DNA from 2 places in the Nostoc sp. MS1 genome. Region 2 is predicted to be linked to the other one. Evidence: riboswitches for the same ligand, from Rfam matches in the RefSeq annotation. Region 2 holds a riboswitch; the other holds the start of a gene.

Region 1 (8,542 bases), 3.1 Mb from region 2:
AGTGTAACTTTTTCTATTTCTCAATCATCAAATACAGATCCAAAAAAAGCTGACACTTTACATAAATGGCATTATAGAAATTTGCAAGGTGAGATAATTCGCTCAATTTCTCTTGAATTTGATAATTGGTATCAAGAGTATGGTGAAGGTCGAGTATCAATTTCTTGGTACAATTTACAGACAGTTTTAAGAAGCTTATTTCCTGAAGATATGGTGAAAGCTAATCACCGTTGTATTCATCTTGCAGATGAGTTAGAGAATAGATGTGTGCGAATAGATTGTGTATCTGATGCAATATTAGAGATTAATCCTTATGCTCATTGGCAGGACGTTAATTCGGAAAAATCACAAGTGGATTCTCCGCAATCAGTTGGTAAATCTTTCCGAGCTAAAATACTTGTTGGCGCAGACGGCATTAACTCGACAATTCGCAAAATTATTTATAAAGATAGTCCTGATCAAGATTTTGCCAAACCAGAATATTCTGGGTTTGCAGCCATATTTTCTCAAGATACTATTGATGTCCAGAAAGAACTAGCCACGGAACTCGAAGATAAATTTTTGCAAGGCTCACCAATTACTACTGTTTGTCATGATGAAATGTCTAAAAATGCGGTTGGTGAGATGCAGGATACGAGGATATTATTATTCCACAGAGCTAATGGTAAATTTGGTTATGTTATACATTTACCTATGGCTTTGGAATCTATACAAAATCAGTATGGTAGTAATTTGCAAAAGTTAACTGTACAAGCACTTGAAAAAGCACAATTCCCTGATACGTTGAAGGAATTAGTACGTATATGTCCAGCTAGTAATATACAAAAGCGTCCATATTATATTCATCGTGTGACTAGTTCAGATACAAGTATTCAACCAACTTGGAGTGCTGGACGAGTTGTATTAGCTGGTGATGCAGCACATGGAATGCCGCCATTTATGGCTCAAGGTGCTAACCAAGGCTTAGAGGATGCGCTAGTTGTCTCTACATTAATTGCTAAAATTGCCAAAGATAATCACTGGGATAATAGACAGGCTGTAGAAACAGCTTTCCAAAAATATGAATCGCTACGTCGTCCATTAATGGCGTATGTGCAGCAGGCTACATTAAAAAGATTACCTTACTCTTCAGATGTAGACTGGCAAAATTATAGTCAAACGCTTTACAAACGTGACTTTAGCCAAATATTAGAGACTTTTGCTTAAGTTTGATCAAGCTGCTACAACCGATTTTTACTAGGTATAACAATCATCGCAAAATAAGGCACTTCATCTGGATCAACCTCATCTAAAGGTAAAATCCTCTGCTGTGCCATTGTTGCCCGCTCGATATACAATGCCCGTGATGCTAATCCCAATTGATGTAAGATATCTCGCACTTTGGAAAAATGCCTACCTAATTTCATAATGGCGGCTGCATCGGTGGTTAATAATTGGGTGGTGAGTTCTTCGGCGGGGAGAGGCGCAGGTAGAACGGTAAGAATATCGTTGTAGTAGGTGAAGGGAACACCCAAGGATACAGGACAGGCCATTAAGGAAGATACACCAGGGACGACTTCTGTTTGGTACTGTTCAGATAAGCGTGTGAATACATACATAAAGGAACCGTAAAAAAACGGGTCGCCTTCACACAACACTACTACATCCCGTCCGGCTGCGAGATGTTCGGCTATGGGTTCTACTTCCTTGTCGTAGATTTCTTTGGCTTTTTCTGGTTCTAAGGCACGGGGGAGGTGAAAGGAAACTTCGATTTGTTGATCTGTTAAATAAGGAGAGGCGATCGCTCGCGCTATACTCTGTTTATCTGTGGCTGATTGATAGGCAATCACAGGAACAGACTGTATCAGCCGTAATGCTTTAATAGTCAATAGTTCGGGGTCTCCTGGCCCGACACCAACCCCGTAGAGACGACCTTTATTCATGATTATTCTTCCTCCGTTGCCAGGGCGTTAACTGCGGCGGCGGCGATCGCACTTCCACCCCGCCGACCGTGTAAAGTCATAAATGGTACATTCCGGCTATCTGCTGCCAATGCTGCTTTTGATTCAGCCGCACCCACAAACCCCACAGGAAAGCCTAAGATTACCGCAGGTTTGGGGTATCCAGCATCTAACATTTCCAACAGGCGAAACAAAGCTGTAGGCGCATTACCAATGGCGACAACTGCACCTTGTAGGTATGGTTTCCACAATTCCAAAGCCGCCGCCGACCGGGTATTCCCCAACTTTTGCGCTAGTTCTGGTACTTGGGGTTCATTCAAGGTGCAAATAACTTCATTGTTTGCTGGTAAACGCCGCCTCGTCACCCCATTAGCTACCATGCGACAATCACATAAAATCGGTGCGCCTGCTTCTAGTGCAGCCCTTCCCGACTGCGCCAACATTGAGGAATATCCCAAATCTGTAACAATATCCGTCATCCCACAAGCATGGATGAGGCGAACAGCAACCTTAGCAATATCTGGCGGTAAGATATCTAGGTTTGCTTCCGACCGGATGATAGCAAAGGAATTACGGTAGATTTCATTGGCATCGCGGATATAATCAGACATGGGATTTGGGCGAGATAATAACTGTTTTAGTCGGGTAAGTCCAACTCGATGAGTGAATTTACCAAAGGATTCATCAGGATTTAATTGTTGGCTTTTATACAACTCAAGCATTCTTTCCATGAGTGTAGGCATTTCAGCAACAGTTATATCTTGATAAAGTTGATGACCAAATTTATTTTTGCTGTCACCTTCACCCACGTACACTTGATATCTTTCCTCATTCTCGTAATTAACGCCAAGTAACGTAATATCGCTGTTGTTGTGTTGGGCGCAGGATTTCTCACAACCGCTAAAGTGGATATTGATTGGACGTTCTAAGGTAATACGAGATTGTAAATAATCTGCTAATGCCAACGCATGACTTTTAGTATCAGTAGCAGCAGCAGCACAACCTTGGTTTCCCGAACAAGCTACCAATCCACTTTTAATATTCGTGGGTGAGAAATCTAATCCTAACCCAACAATTTGATTCTGAACATCAGTAAGCCACTGTTTGGGAATGTCTGTTAACAGCAAATTCTGCCAAGGTGTTAATCTGAGGTTTCCTTTGCCATATTTAGTAGATAAATCAGCTAAACCTCTTAACTGTTTAGTTTCTAAACGACCAAGGAGTAAGACAAGACCTATGTAATATAAGCCTGTTTGGCGTTGGGGATGAATGCCGATGTGGTGGTATGGGGGAGATGATGGAGATGGGGAAGATGGGGAGCAATTTAAGGAAATGGGTAAGCGTTCCTCGACTTGTTGGAGATAACTATTTAAACCTATAGTATTAATTACTTCTCGCAGCCGGGGCTTGCGTTTACTGTTAGTATCACTATGAGCTAAATAAACGTCAGCCAAGACTGTTAAGACTGGTAAGCATTCCTCTGGGGATAATAAAATTCTAGTGTCAACGGGTGGGTTTCCCTTTGCACCCATACTAAGACACAGGCGGAAGTAAACCCTACCATCTAGCAAAACAGCAGCAAAAGTGATATCGTTGGGGCGATCGCATACCGAAACTAACCCACCACCATCAAAACAGACGCTAAATTTTGCCGACAGTCCTGACAAAGCAGAATGTTCACTGATGTATTTGTCCCAGCTTGTAACGAAGGGACGGGTATCAATTAATTCTTGAGGATCAATACCAGTCGTAGGACTGGTCATAATATTCCTGATTTGGTCTACGCCTGTATTGCTAGAACCCAAGCCCAAATCTTGTAATTCTTGCAGAACTGAAGAATCTATCTTTTCTTGAATTTCCCGAATTTGGATATTGGCGCGATTTGTCACATCGATATAACTGCCACCGTACTGGTCTGCTATATCTGCGATCGCCTCACATTGTTTACTATTAATAATGCCACCTGGTATTCTCATCCGAGATAAAATCCCATCTTGGGCAGGTGTGGCATAAAATAAGCCAGGACAAGGTGTAAAAGCGGGCAACAAAACTAGAACTCCTTCCCCGTGCGACGCAGGGAGTGACTGTATACACTTGGAATTGGCATTCTGACTCGGAAAGTCAAAAGAAAATTTCTTTGGCCTTTACATTACAGTTGCGGCACAGCCCCGGAATCTCACCGGAGTTTCCCAACACCAAGCCTTAGTAATCTAGCATGAGTAGCTGGTCATAATATTGACTGCTTCATATTTTTCATTAACTTGATAATCTTTGTTAATTAGAATGAATATTATCCTGACACAAATCAAAAGTTTGTTATTGTTTTGTCTGGAAATCATCAAAAAAGAAGCACATTACCTTCTTCTAAACTCGATTAATTTGTGAGACTCAAACACATGGCCATTTATGAGCAAATTAGTAAGGGGTATGATTTAACTCGTCGTGCTGATCCTTATATAACTTCTCGATTAGCCCAACATTTACAAATCAAGCCTAATGATTTGTATTTAGATGTAGCTTGTGGCACAGGTAACTATACAGTCGCTTTAGCCGAGTTTGGCGGAGTTTGGCGAGGAATAGACCAATCCAGCCTCATGATTGATGCTGCAAAAAAGAAGAGTCATACTGTTGATTGGTTGGTTGCTACTGTGGAGAATTTACCTTACGCTAATCAATTTTTTTCTGGTGTAGTATGCACTTTAGCTATTCATCATTTTGCCGATCTAGTTTCAGCATTTCAAGAAATTCACAGGGTCTTGGCAAACGGTAAATTTGTGTTATTTACAGCTACACCAGAACAAATACAGAATTATTGGTTAATAGAGTATTTTCCTGAAGCCATAAGTCAAGCATCTCAGCAAATGCCAAGTTTATCATCTGTCAAATCCGCTTTAGAAGAGGTTAGTTTTAATTCTATACAAATTGAGCCTTACTCTATTCATCAAGACTTACAAGATTTATTTTTATATAGTGGAAAACATCGTCCTGAATTTTATTTAGATGCAAATATACGTGCTGGTATTTCTACTTTCTCTATGTTAGCTTCTGTAGATGAAATTACTCATGGATGCCAAAAATTAGCAACGGATATTAATTCAGGATTCATAAAAGAAGTAATACAGAAATATAAACATGATGAAGGTGATTATTTATTTATTATTGTAGATAAGAACCAATAACTCAAGTAGAACGGCGTGGAAAAAACAAACTATGCAAATAAAAGTGCAATAGGCTCAAACCTTCTTATACCATTTCACAAAAAATCTGATACAGATGCAAACGCCCAAACCTGTGCTACGTATTACTTTCTTAATTTTGAATTGGTATGACGCATAAATAACGAAGAATCAATGGTTGTAATAAAGGTGTAGGTGTTCAAAACCCCCGACTCTCGGATACGCCCAGCTTTGAGCGTAATAGGATCATTAAAAAGATACAGAAAATCAAATTTCTCAGGGACTAGACAAAAAGAAAATTTTCAGCTATATTAAGAAATATGTGAAAAACTAAGGCTCAGTAGCTCAGTTGGTTAGAGCACGGGACTCATAAGCCTGGGGTCGTCTGTTCAAGTCAGACCTGAGCCATTAAAAAAGTAACCTATGTAAAGGTTTCACCTTTCAATCACTAACAGTCTTGGTAGCTAAACATGTGTTTTAAGGCTCCAATGACTATGCAAAATAGTCAGAGGATTATTATGAAAGTTAGTATTGAAGTATTTAAAGGTTATCTTATCTTAGATTAAGATGTCCTAGAGGTTTATTTAATGGCGATCAGAAATACTTATCTTTGAGTCTAGCTGATACCTATGAAGGAAGAGTGGCGGCTGAGATCAAAGCAAGGCAGATAGAGTTAGCTATGATAGCTGGTTACTTTGGCCCTACCTTAGACAAATACAAAGTTGACTATTACCTTTCCACCCCTAAGAAACAAAGGGCATACAGTCTACTTGAGTTATGTATGGGAAAAGTATACTGTTTTTTCTCCCTGTTCTCTTGCCGGCACAGTTATGGAATATTTTTTAGTTGGAAGTCCCTTACTGGAAAACCTAAATTTTCCAACCACTCTCTTCTTTAAGTGTTTGCTTGATACTTGCTTGATTTATTTGAAAGATATCTAATTCAAATTAAATAATTATTAATATTAATAATTATTAACTTAATCCTGAATTTGCTGATCAACAAAATTGCTGAAACATAACATTTTTTGCTTAACCGAAAATCAGAAATTATACGGATATAAATTAAATTAAAAGTATCTAAAATAATAAGTTACTAAAGATATTGATTTATGTTTTGGGGTGCTGAATTATAACAATATTGTTTAACTAAAAAGTGAAATAGTTTTGGTGGCAACAAAGACTTATGAATTATATTTTTAACAAAAAATAATTCATGTGTAAAGCTATCATAGTGTTTTTAGTTTTTAGTTACTATATAAGTCAAATATTTTTTTGACTTATACATTCTGTTACAACTAACAACTTAATTAATTTGGGCTTTGTTAAGGCTGATTTTTCATAACACAAGTATCAAGTACCAACCACCCGGAACCGATGGTATCAAATAACGTACTTAACGAATTTAGAACTTGTACCCAACTCCAATATAACGGTCAGTTAAATATTACTAGTCCAAAAGGGCATCAATGGACTTTTTATTATCGGCTAGGTAGGATAGTTTGGGCTACAAGCGGAACTCATCCTTTTCGTCGTTGGCGCAGGCTGATGAATCAACATTGTCCTCAAATCGATGTTGAGAAAATGCAGCTACGTCAACAAGATATCTCAATGAATTATTGGGATTATCGTTTGTTGGAAATTCTGTATAAAAAACAGAAAATTCAACGAGAACAAGTTCATGCTGTTGTTGAAAACACCATAACTGAACTGTTGTTTGACCTAGCCCAGCAGAGTAATTTTATCTCTATTAGTTCCGATGCCTCTGGCACTACACTTCGTGTAGAACGCAATCAACAAGTTGTGCTGGAGACACCCATGAGTTTCACCAGCGCAGATGTATCGATGAAACAGATGCTAGACACTTGGAAATTGTGGTCAGAAGCTGGCTTGACCAATGTATTTCCAGACTTAGCACCGATAATTCGTAGACCAGAACAACTGCAAGAACATGTCAGTCCATCTGTTTACAAAAACTTCGTTACCCTAATTAATGGCAAATCTACACTGCGAGAACTAGCTGCCAAAATGAGGCAGAATGTTTTGCCAGTCTCCCGTTCTTTGCTTCCCTACGTCCTCAAAGGAATTATTGAATTGGTGGAACTACCCGACTTACCTCTCAATGTTGTAGAAAGTCCCGCTACCCCTACCCCTGCACAATCTAAAAAATCTAAGGCTCCCGTTATTGCTTGCGTGGATGATAGCCCTCAAGTCTGCAAGATGCTTGAGGATATTATTACTGCTAACGGTATGAAGTTTATCAAGATTCAGGACGCTATCCAAGCTCTACCAGTTCTGATCCAAGAGAAACCAGACCTAATCTTTCTTGATTTAGTCATGCCAGTTGCCAGTGGTTATGAAATTTGCACCCAGTTGCGGCGTATTTCTACTTTTGCCAACACACCAGTAGTCATCCTCACGGGAAATGATGGTCTTTTAGATCGAGTCCGTGCCAAGGTAGTCGGCTCTACAGATTTTCTCACTAAACCCGTAGCAGCAGATAGGGTAATGAGTATTATCCGTAAATATTTACCCGTACAAGCAGCGCCCACAATTAAAACTGGATCGCATTTGGAAGTATGTCATTAAAAAATGACCCTAATTAATAGACCTCTTGCATAAATACTTTGGTGTTGCTGAAAGTATTAGTGAAAGGCTCACGCATACCGCTTAAGCGGAACCCGCAGGGTAGGCGCAAAGGAGAACGCAAAAAAATAACTCTTGAAGTAATTTATTGTGATCGCTAAATTATTTGTGCAAGAGGCTTAGTGATGTAATCATATTTCTGACTGGTAATAACAACTTACTGAGCAAAATTAATTATCTTTAAATCTGGTACACAATTATTTGCAATTAACAAGTAAATTTCAGCTTATAAAATCTGAAGGATACGTATTTTTTCTGAGCCAGATTTAACCACAAAGTATCAAAATTATAACAAAATGTCAGCCAAGATTAACTCGGCTTAGGTGCATACTTGAATTTGGTAGATTAGCTGAAACGATTTTATAGGGAGTTTCCATGAGTACTGTTTTAGTTATTGAAGATGGCTTAACTGATCGCGAAGTATTAAGCCGTTATTTACAGCAAGCTGGCTATTCTGTCATTAGTGCTACTAGTAGCGAAGAAGCACAAGCAAAATTAGACAAAACCAAGCCAGATTTAATATTTCTTGATGTCATTTTACCAGGAAAAAGTGGATTTGAAATTTGTCGAGAATTGAAAAATAATCCTAATACTAGCAGCATTCCTGTTGTTTTTTGCTCAACCAAAAATAGTGATGTAGATAAAACTTGGGGAAATATGCTAGGTGCTGAAGCTTATCTTTCTAAGCCAATCAGTCAGGAAGAGCTAACCTTAACTCTTAAAAAGCTCTGTAAATAATGCCAATAATAAACAAATATTAAATAAATTAAAGGGTAAAAAT
Region 2 (8,542 bases):
TCCTTGGGGGCGGATGGTGCGCCTCATCGAGAAAATTGACGAATTGATATACGCTTTAATTGATCAGCGTCGGGCTGATGTTGCGGAAAACCGTCAAGATATTCTCAGTTTATTGATTTCGGCACGTTATGAAGATGGACAGCCGATGTCAGATTTAGAGTTGCGTGATGAATTAATGACAATGTTGGTTGCAGGACATGAAACTACTGCTTCTGCTTTAACTTGGGCATTTTATTGGATTGATAGTCTACCAGAAGTGCGGGAAAAGTTATCCCAAGAATTAGATACTATTGATGAAAATTCAGAACCCAGCAGTATTGCTAAACTACCTTACTTAACAGCAGTTTGCCAGGAAACTCTCCGCTTTTATCCCATTGTGCTGAATGCTTTCTTTAGGCGAACCAACAACCCTGTAGAAATTATGGGTTATCAATTGCCGAAAGGAACATTGGTTGTTCCGAGTATTTATTTAGCCCACCATCGAGAAGAAGTTTATCCCCAATCTAAACAATTTAGACCAGAACGCTTTTTAGAAAGACAATTTTCTCCTTACGAATACCTACCCTTTGGCGGCGGAAATCGGCGTTGTATCGGTCTAGCATTTGCCCAATATGAAATGAAAATTGTCTTAGCAACAATCTTGTCACAGTTTCGAGTATCCAGACTCAGTAAGCGTCCAGTTCGTCCAGTCCGTCGCGGTTTAACCTTGGCTGCGCCGGGCGGAATGAGAATGGTGACGAATAAATTGGGGAGTGGGGAGCAGGGAGTGGGGAGTGGGGGGAGATGAGGGAGTAGAGGAGAAAAAACAACTGTCAACTGTCTCCTCACAATTTTTCCCGTAGCCAAGCTACTGCTGCATCAACGTTTGCAACTTGTTCTGCGTCTGGTACTGGTGGACGTTTTACCATGACAACTTGTATGCCTAATTTTCGTGCGGCGATAATTTTGGCATAGGTGGCGTTACCACCGCTATTTTTGCTGACGATGGTGTCGATATGATTTTGAATGAGGAGTTCTTTTTCTTGTGTGAGGGTGAAGGGGCCGCGATCGCACAATATCATCCCAGGCGGCACTAAGGCATCAGCCGCCGGGGGGTCAATCATTCGCATGAGAAACCAGATGTCTTGTAGATGGGCGAAGGCGGCGAGTTCTTGTCTACCAACGGTTAAAAATACTCTTTTGGCTTGGTTTTCTACAACATCGGCGGCGGCGCTGGTACTATCAACTTCAATCCAGCGATCGCCTGCTACTTTTTCCCAAGGCGGACGAATTAACATTAAATGTGGTATGCCGACTTCATGCGCCGCCGTAGCTGCATTCAATGAAATTTGTGATGCAAAGGGATGAGTAGCATCAATTAATACATCAATTTGCATCTGATGAAGATATTCAGCTAGTCCAGCCGCACCGCCAAAACCCCCGACTCGGAAGTTACCTGATGGAAGGATGGGTTCACGGGTGCGACCGGCTAGAGATGCGATCGCCTCAATACCTGAAATATTTGCTACTTTGGCGCTGAGTTCGGCTGCATCTCCAGTTCCACCCAGAATTAAAAGGCGCATCGGAAAAATTCAAAATTCAAAAATTAAGCATACACCTACAGCCTAATTATTGATAGGTAAGGTTGGAATCCGAGCTAGAATACCCTTTTTTAAAGGTTCAGGGCGTTCTGACCAAGGTAGTAAACCATCTGCTTTATCGTAGTATTTGCTGGCACATTCCAACACGGCAGAGATATTATCATCTAAAGCTAAATCACCGAAAAGATAGGTTAATTTGCCTTTACCACTAAAAGCAACAACACAAGAACGGTTGCAAGCACTCATACATTCAACTTCTTGGATGGGAAATTTATCTCGTAATTCCCAATCTTGCGCTAATTGCTGGAGTTGGTTTAAAAGCTTTTGACCACCGCTTTCACCTACACGCTTACCATCTTGCCAAACACTCGCGCATGTTTTGCAAACAAATAAGGTGTGTTCAGCCACACCCAAGGAGTTATCAATAGTCATCCGTACCTCGCAGATGTTGAGAATAATAGACAAAATTCGGCGGGCATTCTGGCTGGGAAAGTCAACACCATTACTTTCCTTCACAGTTGCGGGACAGCGCCGGATTTTCACCGCGAGCCTACGACGCACCGCAGGCGTACTTTCCCCGTTACCTCTGGTGACTGCTCCCCACCAGAACCGAACATTCACTCAATCGTAACTTAAAAGCGTAAACCTACACCACCTTGGACAGCGACAGCCGCACCGCCACCGTCACGATAAGCATCAAAAGCGATAACGGCATTACCAAATAAAACAGTATTACTGTTAGGAACTATGTAATCAACACCTGGTTGTAAGGCAAAGCTAATTTTGTCACCCACAGGAGAGGCGCTATTACCACCAGTCAACACTAACCCAGCACCCAGATAAGCATCTGTTTGCCAGTTCAAGGGGATATCATAGGAAACTGTGGGTACAACTGCGGTATTTTGCCCTACCAAAGCTTGGGCGCGGAAGGAAATAGGTGATTCCAGCAGTTTGTAACGAAAGGCTAGCACCCCCCCTACTTGGATACCATTAGTCAAACCAACAGTCGGCCCGATACCAACATAACTACCGTATGCAGCTTGTGCCTGTGCTGGTTGAGTGTTAATTACCAGACTCAAAGCAGAACTAATCCCCAAAACCGTAACTAAATAAGGTAAATACTTCATCACCCGACTCCTCACACCATCTTGGATTTTGAAAGTTCCTTTGAATACCTATGTTATCGCTGATGTCGGTTCTAGGTCATGGGTAATATCAATTTAAAATTCAAAATTAATACACTATGTCATAGATACCCAGTGTTTGTAGTTTTAGGCAGAATGACAATGTGTTAAAAACTCAATACTAGATAGCATAGAGGCATCACAGTAGAGAGGTAATTAATAGTGATGAGCATTGTAGACAGTATATTCATGCAGATGTTTGGTCGCCCAAAGGGTATGCTAGGTAGGTTGGGTGGCATGATTATGACATCCATGAACCAAGCATTTACCTATTCGGTGATCGACCAACTCGATATTCAGCCAAATGACCAAGTGTTGGAAGTTGGATTTGGCTCAGGAGTTGGTATTCAGCGTTTATCCTCTTTAGCATCAGCAGGATATATCGCAGGCATCGATTACTCTCAAGAAATGGTTGAGCAAGCTACAGCTAGAAACATGGCGAAGATTGAGATGGGTCTGGTTGATTTACGGCAAGGTTCGGTGGAAAGTTTGCCCTTTGAAGACAACAAATTTGATAAAGTGCTGGCGGTTAACTCTATGCAAGTCTGGACAGATGCCGTAGTTGGGCTGCGGGAAGTGCGGCGAGTTATGAAGGTTGGTGGTCGAATAGCACTTGGTTTTACTTCTTATTCAGGGCAATCAAGTACTGGATTAACTCAGATACTTACGACTGCTGGTTTCACTCAAACGCGCCTAGTTGAGACAGATCGCGATTTTTGTGCATTGGCGATCGCCTCATGAGCATCGGTGAGAAATTAAGATAATTTTACTTTTGTCAATTAGAAATTGTGCTGAAAATTTAGGAAAAACACAGGTATTAAGTTAACTATTGTACTTAACTTATGGGGCAAGAATGAATGATGCGTATCAAGATTAAGCGTAGGCATCGCCTGCTCAAAAAGTGTGTTTCCGACCCCGATTTCAGCAATATTTTAACTACTATTGCTTATTGACAAATGCTATCTGATCTTAACCTCTCACAAATGCTACACCCTGATCTAACTACGGACAACGAGGATGAATCCCGCCTTGAGTGCAAATATAAGCTAGTTGCTTGGCATCTAAATTTTTCGCTTGAGAAAAATCTACGCCTTTGACTACCGCAGACACCGAACCTAAATCTGGGGTTTGGACAAATTGATCAGATGGGTCTTGTTTGCTGGGGGTGAGGATTGTATTTTTAAAGTCAGCACCGGCAACGTTTGCTCCTCGTAAATCTACAAGACTTAGGTCAGCATTTTGCAGATTAGCATTTTCTAGTTGAGCCGATCGCAAAGTCGCTCCTGTCATGCGACTGGAACTGAAGTCAGCATTGCTGAGATTGGCTCGCTCTAAATCAGCACCAGAAAGGTCTGAATTTTGCCAACTAGTTTTAGTTAGGTTTGCAAACGATAATTGAGTGCCTATGGCGATGACTCGACCAAGACGTGCGCCATAGAGGTTAGCTTCTTGTAATTTAGCATCACCTAAATCTGCCCCTGTTAAGCTGGCATTTTCTAAAACAGCGCCTCGCAAATCGGCTCCTACTAATTGAGCGCTGCTGAGGTTTGCACCAATTAAGCGGGCATTTGCTAAGTTAGCTCTGTTGAGGGTAGCGCGGCTTAAGTCGCTGCGAGTCATGAGGACACGACTGAGGTTAGCATCAGTGAAATTGGCTTGTTTCATCTGCGCTTGACTTAAATCAGCGATCGCATCATCAAAAGTATCCCAGCGTCCATCTTCACCAACACCACGAAAACGGCTACCCTTAAAACTAGCTTGGTTAAGATTAGCACCTTTAAATTTGATGCCTGATAAATCACTATTGTCTAAAACCAAGCTGAAGAAAGAACTACCCGCAGTACCGCTTTGACCAAGTTGAGTCCGGCTCAGGTCAAGCCCTGTAGTTTTACCACTGTAAACATTGAGGATTTTATTAATTGTCTGTTGGTTAATTTGTAGCCGCTTTTGTCGCGCTTCTCGTTCTGGGGAGGCGCTACCAACAGAATCTAATTCTGAAGCCAAAAACTGGTTTTTGTTTTGTAATTCGGGAATGGCATCTATTCCTACACTGGTTAGCGACTGTTGGATGGTGTCTATCAGGATGGGATTATTTTCCTTGACCATCATATCCGTCAAAAACTGGATAGACTGGAAATCTTTGAGACTACCCAAAGCTAAAATTGTTCTTTGGCGGTCTTCAATGGTAGCCCCAGACTCAGGACTTAATTGTTGCACCAGTGCCAAGAACTGCTGACTATTAACTTTTTGCGATTCTCGATTCCCGTGCTGAGTTTGGATGTAAACTTGAGTCCCAATTAAGGTAGCTAATACAGCCGTCATACTGGTGAGGGCGACACCGAACAGGGTGAGGTTAGGATTTTGCTGCATCCGCCGCCATAGAGAAACCAAGCTGCTGTTATCTGTAGCTAAAGCTTCTGGTTGGTGGTAACTCATGGCCATTGCTGTTGCACCTAATGCCTGATTTCCCTCCTCAGTCTGATTAGCAGTCGCCAAACTCCGTCCACTAGCAGCTACATCTGGGGCGGCTACGGGACGATTAGCATCGACTACGTAAGTACCTGCCAACCAATCATGCAAGGCTTTCCGTCCTCGGCGTGCGGGTAAGGCTAAAGCTTCACCTACCACCATCAATACTGCCAATGAGGTGAACAATGGCAAGTTGGGGAAAGCAAAACTGTAGCGCCAGAGAATGTAAGCAACAGACACAGGTACAGTCCAGCGACCTATCCCTTCCCTGACGACAACGGCGGCTAAACCTGGGGGAGTACCTTCCTCGTTGACGACCTTCACACCAAACCAGCGTTTAGGAAGGGTGCTACCTGTTTTTGCTAGTAAGTATAATTGCCACCATGAAAGGGTAGTGGGTGCTAATAAAGCTAACATCCATAAGTAATTAGTTGGCCAAGCTACATTACGAATACCGTAGTCTGCGGGTAATGCCAAAGGTCTAGCGATCGCTCTTTCTGTCACCACTAATACTGGATGAAGCGGTTCTCGATTAATCTCACTTCTGGAATTGACAAACATACCCAGACCATAAGGAACCAAGCCGGCGGCAGCCAATAAGCTAATTTCAGTCACCCAAGCTGCCAAGCGTCTTTTGACTAAGGGTATCGAACTGGTTTTGGCTGGATTGTTACCAAGGGGATTATTAGTTTTTTTAACAATTGGGGTGGTCATTTAGATAATTTCCTTTAAAGTTATTTCTTTGCCCTTTCCGGCATGGTTAACATAAGACTATGGCTTATTTTGCGAATTGCCAGATACAAAAAATTTGTATCCAAGATACACCAACCCTGCCAATAGCGCCAAAGATATTGCTGATACAACGGCTTTCACCACCATTTGAGCGATCGCTAGACCTAATATTACTGACACCCCCCCAACTATGAGCTTATTTGTTTGTGATAAGCCGTTAAACCAGACTTGTATTTTCTGGAAATTGGGTGGCCAACTTAACCAACTCAACGGCGAATTATTCTCTGGTGCTGAAGGCTGGGACTTCATTTCTGCCTCTAGCTGTTGCAAACGCCGCTCTAAATCATCTTCTGGTTGAGGACTCATAAGATACTTACCAAGGGAAGGGGGATGAAAAAATATATTAGGAGAAAAGGGAGACAAGGCAGAGCAGAATTTTTTTCCAGTTCCTATTGCTCCTAATATCCACTGCCTATGGTAGCGGAAGTCCTGAGTTTCCCAATCCCTAGTTTCTCTTTTCCAGATAGCCATCTTATTAATTAGATACTTTATCTAATCTTTAATATTTAGCTATATATTCATTAATTTACTAAATAAAATTTTATACAGTATATTTTGGAACATAGACGGATAGGCAGCGTCATATAACTCAGACTATTTATATTTATATCGCTCTAAAAATAGTCGGGAGCATTAATTTATATGAGAAAGTTTAACTTATTTCAACTTGTTCCCGCAGCTTTGGTGATGGTTTTGGCATCAAGTCAAGCCAATTTGGCTCAAGTACCACCAGTTCAAATTAGTAAGAAGTTACCCTCAGAACCAATGGTTTTGAGTGGACAGTCTGGCGCATCAGTAAAAAGTAATTGCGGTAACGTCGGTACTACTCCTAATCAAATTATCCAAGTTAAAGAAGCAATACCTTACTTACGATTGACAGTTGAAAGTGAGGGAAAACCTACACTATTGATTGATGGACCTGGTGGACGTTTCTGTGTTTTAGCAGATAGTTACTCAGGAGATAAACCCGAATTTTCTGGTTACTGGGACTCAGGCAGGTACTTAATATACATAGGAAATTTATCCCCAGGACAGTATAACTATAAGCTTTTAATTTCACAAGAAAAAGTGCCAAACAGCAAAAAAGTTAGGCAGGCTCGGTAACTTCAAGCGTGCTGAGTGGGCAGTTATACATCTTCCTTGTCTCCTCTATCTCACCCACTCCTTACTCTCTTTTCTACAATTAGAAAAACAAGCTTCCAGGTGCGGACAGTCTTCACACTGGACTTCTTTACCAGGGTTAGGACAACCACAGGGAGGATTTACAAAACAATCCTTCGGGTCTGTAGGATATACAGGCTTTTTAGATAAGAATTGTAAAGCCGCTTCTTGTAAACACAAAATACAATCTTGTACCATCTTTACCTCTTAATAAGCCTTGTAATTACGGCGCAATAATCGCAATAAATAGATAAACGCATCTTTTCCCACAGCCTATACTTCTTGAAAGGTGGAACTATGACGCTACTGACCACCTAACCCATGCTGAAACTTGGTCTTCCACCACAAATACTCGCTTGCGCGAATTAGCAGTTTCAGCCACAAGCACTTTTAATGTCGCGCTATCTACTTGATTAATGGGGGAATTGCCATAACCAACAACTTTTCCTAAATGCCCAGTCTGTTGATTAATTACATAATCTCCAATGGAGAACATAGTATTATTACAATTTTTTAAAAAAATTATTAGATTCTTTATTATTTTCTATGAAAGGTTGAGGAAGTGCTTCATACTTCCAGGTTGTTTAAATCAAAACCTCGGAAATATTTTTCGTTGATTCATTCTCCTCCTTTAGATATAAGTAATTAATTCTTATTGAGTTATTACCATATTTACGATTTACTTATAATCAATTAAATTAAGGCAAAATAATAATGTTTATTGTGATTATTGTTAATAAACTTAAACCAAAATAAATAAAACTCCCTTATCCTTACTTGTGCTTATAAAAGCCTAGTTCTTGCTCATTCTTTTTTCAAAAAAACACCTTATTTCATACTTAGATATTTTCAGAAATAAAATCGGATTCCTATAAATTCTCATAAAATTAAACTGTGGTGGTTAATAATATACACCACAGTTTGTTGAGTAAGAGATTAAGAAAAGAATAGAAAGCTTAAACTAGTTCAAGCTTTTGTGTTTACCGACTTAATAAACTGCGATTTTTTACCTACTAATAAACCCAGTCCAATCACGGATAAGCCAAGTATAGATGCAGGTTCAGGAACACTACTGTAATTTACAGATTCTACGCTAGTCGCATCAATAAAATTGTCCCTGTAGACTGAGAATTGATTTGGTACAACAAATTCTAATCCTAAGAATTGATTGTTAGCAATTTTCCCAGAAAAATCAGTCCAAACAGACGCATTTGAGTAGTCTGCTTCAGTGAATGTCTGACCACCATAGTTAGCAACAATCTTTAACCCTTCTGCCACTGTAGCTTGTTGGTCATCTGCTACTGCGGCTTGGTCAAAAGAGAAAAAGCCAGTAAGTGTTTTGCTCGTGTTGGAGAA

Evidence for each region. Region 2 has a riboswitch for cobalamin ahead of NSMS1_RS26615 (DUF1636 family protein). Riboswitches for the same ligand answer to the same signal wherever they lie in the genome.
Region 1: another riboswitch for cobalamin. It lies ahead of cobG (precorrin-3B synthase); the one in region 2 lies ahead of NSMS1_RS26615 (DUF1636 family protein).

What each region holds. Positions count from the first base shown of each region.
Region 1 covers NZ_AP023441.1:2,104,411-2,112,952, reverse strand. The annotation lists gene NSMS1_RS09200 (FAD-dependent oxidoreductase) at 1-1,206, shown strand, start outside; gene NSMS1_RS09195 (precorrin-2 C(20)-methyltransferase) at 1,221-1,922, opposite strand; gene NSMS1_RS09190 (precorrin-8X methylmutase) at 1,925-2,551, opposite strand; partial or broken gene cobG (precorrin-3B synthase) at 2,576-3,985, opposite strand; cobalamin riboswitch at 4,025-4,155, opposite strand; gene NSMS1_RS09180 (class I SAM-dependent methyltransferase) at 4,337-5,119, shown strand; tRNA gene NSMS1_RS09175 (tRNA-Met) at 5,451-5,524, shown strand; gene NSMS1_RS09170 (response regulator) at 6,493-7,704, shown strand; gene NSMS1_RS09165 (response regulator transcription factor) at 8,137-8,499, shown strand.
Region 2 covers NZ_AP023441.1:6,170,281-6,178,822, forward strand. The annotation lists gene NSMS1_RS26605 (cytochrome P450) at 1-787, shown strand, start outside; gene NSMS1_RS26610 (cobalt-precorrin-6A reductase) at 825-1,562, opposite strand; gene NSMS1_RS26615 (DUF1636 family protein) at 1,605-2,012, opposite strand; cobalamin riboswitch at 2,033-2,209, opposite strand; gene NSMS1_RS26620 (hypothetical protein) at 2,213-2,707, opposite strand; gene NSMS1_RS26625 (class I SAM-dependent methyltransferase) at 2,930-3,505, shown strand; gene NSMS1_RS26630 (pentapeptide repeat-containing protein) at 3,767-5,947, opposite strand; gene NSMS1_RS26635 (hypothetical protein) at 6,005-6,496, opposite strand; gene NSMS1_RS26640 (hypothetical protein) at 6,668-7,129, shown strand; gene NSMS1_RS26645 (hypothetical protein) at 7,175-7,384, opposite strand; gene NSMS1_RS26650 (hypothetical protein) at 7,482-7,682, opposite strand; gene NSMS1_RS26655 (PEP-CTERM sorting domain-containing protein) at 8,153-8,542, opposite strand, start outside.